DNA from 2 places in the Arthrobacter sp. PAMC25564 genome. Region 2 is predicted to be linked to the other one. Evidence: riboswitches for the same ligand, from Rfam matches in the RefSeq annotation. Region 2 holds a riboswitch; the other holds the start of a gene.
What was found. A riboswitch is a leader RNA that binds a small molecule or an ion and turns the genes downstream of it on or off. The one in region 2 is predicted to bind glycine.
Positions count from the first base shown of each region.

Region 1: it holds a riboswitch for glycine, as region 2 does, so the genes downstream of both, gcvP (aminomethyl-transferring glycine dehydrogenase) here and gcvP (aminomethyl-transferring glycine dehydrogenase) in region 2, are expected to answer to the same signal.

Region 1 covers NZ_CP039290.1:574,081-580,048, forward strand. The annotation lists gene E5206_RS02615 (5-oxoprolinase/urea amidolyase family protein) at 1-609, opposite strand, end outside; gene E5206_RS02620 (MFS transporter) at 629-1,966, opposite strand; gene E5206_RS02625 (5-oxoprolinase subunit PxpA) at 2,047-2,805, opposite strand; gene E5206_RS02630 (GntR family transcriptional regulator) at 2,912-3,604, shown strand; glycine riboswitch at 3,725-3,822, shown strand; gene gcvP (aminomethyl-transferring glycine dehydrogenase) at 3,980-5,968, shown strand, end outside.
Region 2 covers NZ_CP039290.1:4,118,184-4,124,151, reverse strand. The annotation lists gene E5206_RS18960 (hypothetical protein) at 1-357, shown strand, start outside; gene E5206_RS18955 (DNA starvation/stationary phase protection protein) at 558-1,037, shown strand; gene E5206_RS18950 (MFS transporter) at 1,100-2,728, opposite strand; gene E5206_RS18945 (TetR/AcrR family transcriptional regulator) at 2,797-3,336, shown strand; glycine riboswitch at 3,477-3,577, shown strand; gene gcvP (aminomethyl-transferring glycine dehydrogenase) at 3,736-5,968, shown strand, end outside.

The DNA of each region.
Region 1 (5,968 bases), 630 kb from region 2:
GGCCAGTGCGGGCTGCTCCCGGCCCAGGTCCCACATCTTCGCGCCCGTCCGGCCGATCAGCTGCCAGCCGCCGGGTGAGCTGCGCGGATACACGGCCGAATAGTTCCCGGCCAGAGCCACCGAGCCCGCCGGGACGGCGGTGCGCGGGGAGCTGCGACGGGGCACTTCCAGTTGCTGGGTCTCCCCCACCATGTACCCGAATCCGGGCGCGAAACCGGCGAAGGCCACGGTCCAGAGCTGGCCGGAATGGGCTGCGATCACGCCCTCGGTTCTGAGGCCGGTCAGCCTGCCGACTTCGGCGAGGTCCTCGCCGTCGTACACGGTGTCGATGACAACCAGTTCGCCGTCACGCTGGACGGGAGCGGTGAGGTCGAGCTGCAGCAGTCGGGCGGCGATCCGCCGGGCCGAGGCCGGCGAGTCGGCCGTGACCAGGACCGTCTGGGCCGCGGCCAGCACGTCCAGCTGGCCCGGCAGCGGCTTCCCGAGGAGCAGCGACTGCAGGGCCAGCACATCCTGGGTGCCGGAGAGCTCGGCGAGCACCGCGCGTGTTCCCACGGCCCGCACGGCGCGGACCTTGTGCACGGTCAAGGCTTCCATTGCTGACTCCATCATCCGTTTTACCGCGCCCTCAGGCTCGGGCTTCCTGCAGGAGCCGCTCTTCTTCCTGGGTCTGCGGGTTCCGGCCGAGGGCCAGGCCTACGACGGTCACCACGGAGGCCAGCAGGAGATAGCCCGCGATCAGGTACCAGTTGCCCGTGGCGGCGTACAGGGCCGTGAAGATCAGCGGTGCGACGGCGCCGCCGATCACACCGGCGAGGGTGTAGGCCAGCGAGCTGCCGGCGTAGCGCAGCCGGGCCGGGAACTGCTCGGTGATGTAGGCGGCCTGCGGACCGTACATGAAGGCGTGGAAGGCCAGGCCGATCACGACGCCGATGGTCAGCATCAGGACGGACCTGCCCTGGATCATCAGGAAGAACAGCGGGATGTACACGGCGGTGCCGGCGGCCGCGATGCCGTAGACGAGGCGGCGGTTGAAGCGGTCCGTGAGGGCGCCGGCCGCGGGGATCAGCCCCAGCTGGAACGCGGAGCCGATCAGGATGGCGCCGAGCACGTTGCCCGTGGTCATGCCAAGTTCCTTGGTGGCGTAGACGGCCACAAAGACGGTGAAGAGGGCGTACAGCACGTCGGGGCAGACACGGGACAGCGCGGCGGCCACGAGGGCGCGGGGTTCCTTGGTGAAGACCTCTTTGATGGGGGCCTTCGGCGCCTCACCGTGGGCCTGGATGGCCTTGAATACGGGGGTTTCCTCCAGCTTGAGCCGGATCAGCAGACCGAAGACCACCAGCAGGGCGGAGGCCAGGAAGGCCACGCGCCAGCCCCAGGACAGGAATTCCGTGTTGGTCAGGGTGGCGGCGAGCAGCGCCAGGACGCCATTGGCCATCAGGTTTCCGGCGGGCGGCCCGATCTGTGCTGCCGAGGACCAGAAGCCGCGCTTGCTGGCGTTGCCGAATTCGCTGGACAGCAGGACGGCACCGCCCCATTCGCCGCCGACGCCGATGCCCTGGGCCAGCCGCAACAGGACCAGCAGGATGGGGGCTGCGACGCCGATGACCGAGTAATCCGGAAGCACGCCAATCAGCACAGTGGCGGCACCGATCAGCATAAGGGTGGCGACGAGGACCTGCTTGCGGCCGATCTTGTCACCGAGCCGGCCGAAGATGACGCCGCCGATAGGGCGGGCCAGGTAGCCGACGGCGAACGCGGAGAAGGAGAGCAGGAGGCCGACAAACTCGTTGTTGCCGGGGAAGAAGATCTTGGGGAATACGAGGGCCGAGGCCACGGAGTAGATCGCGAAGTCGTAGTACTCCAGCGAGGTGCCGGTGAGGCTGGCGATGTAGGCCTTCAGGGCGCCGGGCGGCAGCCTCCTCTTGGCAGTGGCCGGGGTGGCCGGGTGTGCTGCGGTCATGACTGTTCCTCCAGGTGTGCGGGTGCTGCCTGTTGCTGCTTGGTGGGTGACGTGCGGGGGCGCCGGGGGGCGCGTGCGGCTTAGACGAAGGCGGCGGTGATGATGCCGGCGTCGGAGAGCGCCTTCCGCACCGCGGCAGCCATGGTGACGGCTCCCGGGGAGTCGCCGTGGACGCAGATGCTCTCGGCGCGGATCTTCAGGATGGAGCCGTCAATGGTGCGGACGGCGGAATCGGCGGCCATCCGGAGGACATGCTCGGTGACCAGCGCCGGATCCATCAGGACGGCTCCGGGGAGGGTCCGGGAAACAAGGGTGCCGTCCGGGTTGTAGGCCCGGTCTGCAAAGGCTTCGGTCACCGCGCGGAGCCCGGCGGCCTCGGCCAGCCGGAGTACTTCCGAGCCCGGCAGGCCCAGGATGGGGAGGTTGGGGTCGACGGACCGTACGGCGTCGACGACGGCCTTCGCCTGCGCGGTGTGCGCGACGATCGCGTTGTACAGACCGCCGTGCGGTTTCACGTACCTGACCTTGCCGCCCTCGGCTGCGGCCAGGGCCTGCAGCGCGCCGATCTGGTAGACGACGTCGTCCGCCAGCTCGTTCGGGTCGATATCCAGGAACCGGCGGCCGAAGCCGGCGAGGTCGCGGTAGCCGACGTGGGCGCCGATCATTACGCCTGCGGCGACCGCTTCACGGCAGGTCCGGCGGATCACGGACGGGTCCCCGGCGTGGAAACCGCAGGCCACATTGGCGCTCGTGACGGAACGGAACATTGCCGTGTCGTCGCCCAGGCTCCAGCGTCCGTAGGACTCCCCGACGTCGCTGTTCAGGTCGATGGTTGCCATTGTGATCCTCGTCTCATTGATGGGCCCCTATCTAGGATGTACCAAAAACTCTGATTGTTCAACAATCCTTCGATTCCACGATGTGACAATCGTGTAGATTCGGGGCATGACGACTTCCGAAGCCCCCGCCCCGGGGGTAACCCTGGGCGCCGCCGCACGCCTCCGCGTCGCGGTCCCCTCGGTGGCGGACCGGGTGGCCGCTGAACTGCGCCTGCAGTTGGCGGAGGGAAGGCTGCTCCCGGGTACCAGGCTGACGGAATCAGCGATTGCGGAGGAGCTGGGCGTCTCCCGCAATACCGTCCGCGAGGCGTTTGCCGAACTCGCCGCCGAACGCCTTGTGGTCCGGCATCCCAACCGCGGGGTGTTTGTCGCGAGCCTGGAACCCGGCGATATCCACGATGTCTACACCGTGCGCCGGGCGATCGAAGTCAGTGCGATCCGCGGCGGCGGCAGCCCCGAGCGCATCGCTGCGGTCCGGGCGGCGGTGCAGGAAGGCCGCGCAGCGGCGGCCGTCAACGACGACGAGGCGCTCGGAAACGCAAACCAGCATTTCCACGGCGCCATCGTGGCGCTGGCCGGGAGCCGGCGGCTGGACACCATCATGTCCCAGGTGCTGGCCGAAATGCGGCTCTTCTTCCATAAGGCGACGCTGGAGGCGGACTTTTACCGCGGCTACCTGCGCGACAACGAGGAAATCTGCGCAGCACTGGAGGCCAGCGAACTGGACCGTGCCGGTGACCTGCTCCTCGCGTATCTGGACCGGTCCGAGGCGAAGCAGAGCGCCGTCCACGGGGAGTGAGGGCCGGATGTGCTGTGGGCTGAGGTGGGCGTAATAGTCGGTGTGATTTCGCGGTCTGTTGCGTGCCGCCCAAACTTCGGCTAAGTTGTGAGGCGTATCACTGACAAGTGATCGTGCTTATGATCTGCGGCGGGAGAGTCCTGCCGGTACATTCAGCAGGCGCCGTAGGAGCAAATCCTCCCCAGGAATCTCTCAGGCCCACGTACCGCCGCGGCAAGGCAACTCTGGAAAGCAGTCCGGGAGACCGGACTCACCGACGGTGCAAGTGGCGTCCTGCGACAGCGGGCAATGCGGAAACTCTCAGGTCCCAGACAGAGCGGGGAGGAACCCGAATCATCGTGGCGCTTTTGCGCTACCTGAATTATGGAGTTCCTCATGACCGTTCAATCCAAATCCAGCGCTTTTGCCGACCGGCATATTGGCGCGCGCCGCCAGTCTGACGTCGACGCCATGCTCAAGACCGTCGGCTATGACAGCGTTGATGGCCTCGTGGACGTTGCCGTCCCCGACTCCATCCGCCAGGCAAAGCCGCTGGCTCTCCCCGAAGCCCTCAGCGAGGTCGAGGTCCTTGCGGAGCTGCGCAGGATTGCGTCCAGGAACAAGACGGCTGTACAGATGATCGGGCAGGGCTACTACGACACGGTCACCCCTGCGGTGATCCGCCGGAACATCCTGGAGGCCGCGGCCTGGTACACCGCGTACACCCCGTACCAGCCGGAGATCTCGCAGGGCCGGCTCGAGGCGCTGCTGAACTTCCAGACCATGGTCCAGGACCTGGTGGGCCTGCCGATCGCGAACGCGTCCCTGCTCGATGAAGCAACGGCGGTGGCCGAGGCCGTGCTGATGATGCGCCGCGCCAACAAGAACAAGGAAGCCCACGACGGCAAGACCGTCCTGGACGCCGACTGCCTCCCGCAGACCATCGCGATCGTCAAGGGCCGCGCCGAGGCCCTGGGCTTCGAGGTTGAGGTCGCGGACCTGTCCCAGGGCCTGCCGGAGGGCGTCATCAACGGCATTGTGCTGCAGCAGCCCGGCGTGTCCGGCCGGGTCTTCGACCACTCCGCCGTCATCGCCGAGGCCAAGGAGCGTGGTGCGCTCGTCACGGTCGCCGCCGACCTGCTCGCGCTGACCCTGATCACGCCTCCGGGTGAGCAGGGCGCCGACATCGCCGTCGGTTCCTCCCAGCGTTTCGGTGTCCCGTTGTTCTTCGGCGGCCCGCACGCGGCCTACATGGCGGTGGCGAAGGGCCTGGAGCGGTCCATGCCGGGCCGCCTGGTCGGCGTGTCCAAGGACAACGCCGGGATGCCCGCGTACCGCCTGGCCCTGCAGACCCGCGAGCAGCACATCCGCCGCGAGAAGGCCACGTCCAACATCTGCACCGCGCAGGCGCTGCTTGCCATCGTGTCCTCGTTCTACGCGGTCTACCACGGCCCGGACGGACTGAAGGCCATCGCCGAGAGGGTCCACAACAACGCCCGCAGCCTGGCCACCACCCTTCAGGTCGCCGGCCGCGAACTGGTCACCGGGACCTTCTTCGACACCGTCACGGTCCGCGTCCCGGGCAAGGCCGCCAAGGTCATCGCCGCCGCCGAAGCACGCGGCATCAACCTGCGCCACATCGACGACGACACCATCGGCGTCTCCGCTGATGAAACCACGACGACGGAGGTCCTCTCCGCCATCGCCGTCGCCTTCGGTGCCGGTCCGGTTGTCGACGCGAAGGGCTTTGACCTGCCCCAAGCAGTGCTCCGTACCTCCGAGTACCTGCAGCACCCGGTGTTCAACACGCACCGCTCCGAGACCCAGCTGCTGCGTTATATCCGCCGGCTTTCGGACCGTGACCTGGCGCTGGACCGCACCATGATTCCGCTGGGTTCGTGCACGATGAAGCTGAATGCCACCGCGGAGATGGAAGCGATTTCCTGGCCGGAGTTCGCCTCCATCCATCCGTTCGCCCCGGACTCCCAGACCGCCGGCTGGCGTGAGCTGATCGAGGACCTCGAAGCCCAGCTGACCGAGATCACCGGCTACGACCAGGTCTCCATCCAGCCGAACGCCGGTTCCCAGGGCGAGCTCGCGGGCCTGCTGGCCATCCGCGGCTACCACCACTCCCGCGGCGAGGCCCAGCGCAACATCTGCCTGATCCCGGCCTCCGCGCACGGCACCAACGCCGCGTCCGCGGTCCTGGCCGGCATGAAGGTCGTTGTGGTCGCGACGTCCTCGGACGGCACCATCGACCACGCCGACCTCACGGCCAAGATTGAGCTGCACAAGGACGCGTTGGCCGCCATCATGATCACCTACCCGTCCACCCACGGGGTCTACGACGCCGACGTCCGGGAGGTCTGCGACGCGGTGCATGCC
Region 2 (5,968 bases):
CTTGTCGTCGACCTCAATGGAGCGGCGGCAGGTTACACCGTCCGCTACGTCCCCCAAGTGGTGCAGGACGGTTCCGGGCTCCCGGTCCCGTTGCGGGGCCAGGCGTTCCTCCAGTTCACGGTCAATGCTCCCGCGTACGACGACAGCGGCAAGCCCACCTACAACCCCGTGGACAAGAACGAACTGAGCAACGTGGCCGGTTACCAGACTTTCCGGCAGGTGGCATGGGCGGGCAGCTTCGAGGGGTACGCCAGCCTCGGACTCGGGGTCCGGGCACGGCTGCCGTTCCGGGTGTTTACCCTGGCCGGCCCCGGTGCAGGGTCACGGCTCGTGATCGACGTCGCGCACTTCTGGTGACGCCGGCGCCGGGTTTCTGGCAGGGCGGACGACGGCGGTCCTGCCAGCGGCGCGTCGTCCTGAAACCGCACCGCCTGAACCTTCCCGGGAACACAAGTAAGGCTACTTAGTAAGCTGACGGAGAAATTCCACCGGGACCGTCGCACGCCGGTTGTCCGCTGGGGTAGCGTCTGGGGTATCGGACCTACCCAGGAGGATTCATGAAAGCATCACCGACTCTGACGAACAACCTGCAGGCAGTTCTCGCGGACCTGATTGAACTTCACATCCAGGGCAAGCAGGCGCACTGGAACATCGTAGGCACGAACTTCCGGGACCTTCACCTGCAGCTGGACGAGATCATCGACGCGGCACGTACCTTCGCGGACGACATGGCAGAGCGCATGCGTGCCCTCCACGCGCTGCCGGACGGCCGCAGTGCGACGGTCGCCAAGTCCACCTCCCTTGCCGAATTCCCGGCAGGCCTGATCACCACCAAGGACGCCATCGAGCGGATCGTCGCAGCCCTTGAGGCGGCCGTCGGCACGATGCGCAAGGTCCACGACGAGGTGGACGAAGAGGATCCCACCACGGCGGACCTGCTGCACGCCTTCATCGCCAAGCTGGAGCAGTTCGCCTGGCTGGTAAACGCGGAGACCATGAAGGCCTCGGCCAGCGTCACCACCCCCGACAGCAAGTAGCACCGCTACCTCGAGGGCAGTTGGGCGTCCGACGCCGGGTTCCACCCGGCGTCGGACGCTGCTTAACGTGCCGTGGGCACCTTGCGGAGGACGACGGCGGCGAGGACGGCGGCCCCCGCCATGAGGACCAGCGCGATGGCGGCCGTGACATGGACGCCTGATTCGAAGGCGGCACGGGCCGCGACCGTCATGGCGTCTGCCAGGGGAGACGGCAGGGTTTGGGCCAGCTTCACGGCACCCGCGAGCGTCTCGCCTGCCTGCGCGGTCGCGTGCCCGGTTGCCTGCTCCGGCGCCAGCTCTCCCAGGCCGGCGGGAAGCTGGAGGTTGCGCTGGTAGGAAGCGGTCAGGATGGAGCCGAGAACCGCCGTGCCCAGCAGGGAGCCCACCTCGTAGCCCGTCTCGGAAATCGCGGCGGCCGCCCCGGATTTCTCCGCCGGGGCCGCGGCCAGAATCAGGTCGTTGGAGATGGTTTCCGCGGCGCCGACACCGAGGCAGAGGATCAGCAGGGCAGCCAGCAGGAGCCCCGGCCCGTGGCTGTGGTCGCCGAAGGCCACCAGGAAGTAGCCCGCCGCGCCCAGCAGCAACCCGCCGGCCACCACGAAGCCGGGCCGGACCCGGCGCACCAGCGGCACCACCAGCAGGCCCGCCACGACAGTGGCAATGAGCGCCGGGACCATGGCGACACCGGACTCGGAGGGGGACTGGCCCTCCAGTAGTTGCAGGTGCTGGGCCAGGAACAGGATGAAGCCGTTGTAGGAGAACAAGGCCAGGACATTGGCGGTAATCGCGGTGCTGAAGACCTTGTTGCCGAAGAGGCTGACATCCAGCAGTGGCGACGTCCGGCCTCCGGGCACCTGGTGCCCCTGCTCCTTGAATCTGTGCAACAGGGCCCGCTGTCGCCGGATGAAGATGTAACCCATGAGCAGGCCGAAGCCAATGGCGGCGAGGGGCTCCGCGGCCAGGCCGTGGGTGGCCAGGATCTTGATGCCGTACACCACGGGAACCATCACCAGCAGGGACAGGACGATGCTGGGAAGGTCCACCCGGCCAGGATCCGGGTCGCGTGATTCCGGGATCAGTGCCGGGCCGAGAACCAGCAGCGGCAGGATGATCGGCACCGCCACCAGCAGCACGGCACCCCACCAGAGGTGCTCCACGAGCCACCCGCCGAGGATCGGGCCGAGGGCGGCGCCGCCGGAGAAGCCTGCCGCCCAGATGGCCACGGCCAGCCGGCGTCGGTTGGGCTCCGGGAAGATATTGCGGATCAGGGAGAGGGTGGATGGCATCAGCATGGCGCCGAAGAATCCCAGCCCTGCACGGCCGGCGATCAGCCATTCTGCGCTGGGAGCGAAGGCGGTGGCCGCCGAAACCGCGGCGAAGCCGGTGCTGCCGATAAATAGCAGTCTGCGGCGGCCGATCCTGTCGCCCAGGCTCCCCATCGCCACGAGCAGCCCGGCCAGGACGAGTGGATAGGCGTCGACGATCCAGAGCAGCTGGACGCCGGAGGCGTCGAGGCCGCGGGCGATGGCGGGCAGCGCGAAGGTCAGCGCTGTGTTGTCCACCGCCACAAGCAGGACCGGAGACATCAGCACGGCGAGGGCCAGCCAGTCGCGCCACAGTGTGCGGGGGCCAGCGGGAATGAGGGTGCCGGTGTTGCCGCCACCAGCCGGGGTGAAGGATGTGGTGCTCATGATAATAACTATACCGTCCAGACGGTATAGTTAAGAAACAGGTCCCGGCACCGGGCATGATAGGAAACATGGCCAGAAAACCCGTCGCCCGCGAAGCCGTCCTTGATGCCTTTGAATCCCTCCTGATCGAAGAGGGTGAGCGGGCCGCGACGCTGGACGCCGTCGCACGGCTGGCCGGCGTCTCCAAGGGCGGACTGCTCTACCATTTCCCGAACAAAGAGGCCATGATCGGCGTGCTGCTCGAGCGGTTGGACCGCCTCCTCGCCGAGGATCTCGATGCCATGGCGGCCGCGCCGGAAGGTGCCGGGGCATACTTCATCAAGTCCTCCGTCTGGGCGGACACCCCACTGGACCGGGTCTTCGTGGCTGCCACCCGGTTGGCGGAAGTCGCCCACGAGGAGACCCTGCACCGCTTCGCCGCCGTCCAGGCCCGCTGGCTGGAACTGCTGGCAGCCGACGTCGGCCCCGGCATGGCCAAGGCTGTCCTCTATATGGGTGACGGGCTGTACTTCAACGCCATGCTCGCCCGAGGCCCCGGCGGGCCGCTGCCCGAGGTGCGCGGCGACGTCGAAAGCCTGCTGGCCGCCGTCGAACGGTTGCGCGGCTGAGCCGCGGTGAAAGGGTTCCATCTGTCCGATGCCGCCCCCGGCGTAACCCGGCGGCCGGCGCCTGTCTCCAGTTTGCGGACGCGGGCGGAGCGTAGGACAATGGAGCCTGTGACTGTTGTCACGGCAACTGAATATGCCTTTGATCTGCGGCGGGAGAGTCCTGCAAGTGTGGGTGCAAGCAGGCGCCGTAGGAGCAAATCCTCCCCAGGAATCTCTCAGGCCCACGTACCGCCGCGGCAAGGCAACTCTGGAAAGTAGCAGGCATGTCCTCTGGCATGCCTTGCTCACCGACGGTGCAAGCGGCGCCCTGCGAAAGCACGGCTGCGCGGAAACTCTCAGGTCCAATACAGAGCGGGGAGGAACCCGAATCAATGTGGCGTACCCTGCGCTCACCTAGTTATGGAGTTCCTTGTGACTGTTACCCCAGCCTCCACGTCCTTCGTTGACCGGCATATTGGCGCGCGCCGCCAGTCTGACGTCGACGCCATGCTGAAGGCCGTCGGCTACGACACCGTCGATGCGCTGGTGGACACCGCCGTTCCGAAGGACATCCGGCAGGACTCGCCGCTGGCTCTCCCCGAAGCCCTCAGCGAGGTCGAGGTCCTTGCGGAGCTGCGCAGGATTGCGTCCAGGAACAAGACGGCCGTGCAGATGATCGGCCAGGGCTACTACGACACGGTCACGCCTGCGGTGATCCGCCGGAACATCCTGGAGGCCCCGGCCTGGTACACCGCCTACACCCCGTACCAGCCGGAGATCTCGCAGGGCCGGCTCGAGGCGCTGCTGAACTTCCAGACCATGGTCCAGGACCTGGTGGGCCTGCCGATCGCGAACGCGTCCCTGCTGGATGAAGCAACCGCCGTGGCCGAGGCCGTGCTGATGATGCGCCGCGCCAACAAGAACAAGGAAGCCCACGACGGCAAGACCGTCCTGGACGCCGACTGCCTCCCGCAGACCATCGCGATCGTCAAGGGCCGCGCCGAGGCCCTGGGCTTCGAGGTTGAGGTCGCGGACCTGTCCCAGGGCCTGCCGGAGGGCGTCATCAACGGCATTGTCCTGCAGCAGCCCGGCGTGTCCGGCCGGGTGTTTGACCACTCCGGCGTGATCGCGGAGGCCAAGGAACGCGGTGCGCTCGTCACGGTCGCCGCCGACCTGCTCGCCCTGACCCTGATCACGCCTCCGGGTGAGCAGGGCGCCGACATCGCCGTCGGTTCCTCCCAGCGTTTCGGTGTCCCGTTGTTCTTCGGCGGCCCGCACGCGGCCTACATGGCGGTGGCGAAGGGCCTGGAGCGGTCCATGCCGGGCCGCCTGGTCGGCGTGTCCAAGGACAACGCCGGGATGCCCGCGTACCGCCTGGCCCTGCAGACCCGTGAGCAGCACATCCGCCGCGAGAAGGCCACGTCCAACATCTGCACCGCGCAGGCGCTGCTGGCCATCGTGTCCTCGTTCTACGCGGTCTACCACGGCCCGGATGGCCTGAAGGCCATCGCCGAGACCACCCACGGCCACGCCAGGACGGTCGCCGCCTCGCTGAAGGCCGCGGGCCTTCACGTGCTGCACACGTCCTTCTTCGACACCGTCACCGTGTCCGTCCCGGGCAAGGCCGCCCGGGTCATCGCCGCCGCCGAGGCCAAGGGCATCAACCTGCGCGCCATTGACGCGGACACCATCGGCATCTCCACCGATGAAGCCACGACGGCGGCTATCGTCGCCGACGTCGTCGCCGCCTTCGGCGCCAGCGTCGCGGACACTGCACCCGGTAGCCCCGAAGGATTCGGCCTGGAAGCCTCCGTCGAACGTACCTCCGAGTACCTGCAGCACCCGGTGTTCAACACGCACCGCTCCGAGACCCAGCTGCTGCGTTATATCCGCCGGCTTTCGGACCGTGACCTGGCGCTGGACCGCACCATGATTCCGCTGGGTTCGTGCACGATGAAGCTGAATGCCACCGCGGAGATGGAAGCGATTTCCTGGCCGGAGTTCGCCTCCATCCATCCGTTCGCCCCGGACTCCCAGACCGCCGGCTGGCGTGAGCTGATCGAGGACCTCGAAGCCCAGCTGACCGAGATCACCGGCTACGACCAGGTCTCCATCCAGCCGAACGCCGGTTCCCAGGGCGAGCTCGCGGGCCTGCTGGCCATCCGCGGCTACCACCACTCCCGCGGCGAGGCCCAGCGCAACATCTGCCTGATCCCGGCCTCCGCGCACGGCACCAACGCCGCGTCCGCGGTCCTGGCCGGCATGAAGGTCGTTGTGGTCGCGACGTCCTCGGACGGCACCATCGACCACGCCGACCTCACGGCCAAGATTGAGCTGCACAAGGACGCGTTGGCCGCCATCATGATCACCTACCCGTCCACCCACGGGGTCTACGACGCCGACGTCCGGGAGGTCTGCGACGCGGTGCATGCCGCCGGCGGCCAGGTCTACGTGGACGGCGCCAACCTCAACGCGCTCGTGGGCCTGGCCCAGCCGGGCCAGTTCGGCGGCGACGTCTCGCACCTGAACCTGCACAAGACCTTCTGCATCCCGCACGGCGGCGGCGGACCCGGCGTCGGCCCGGTCGCGGCCAAGGCCCACCTGGCACCGTTTATGCCCGGTGACGCGAACAAGGCAGCGCACGAGGCAGGCC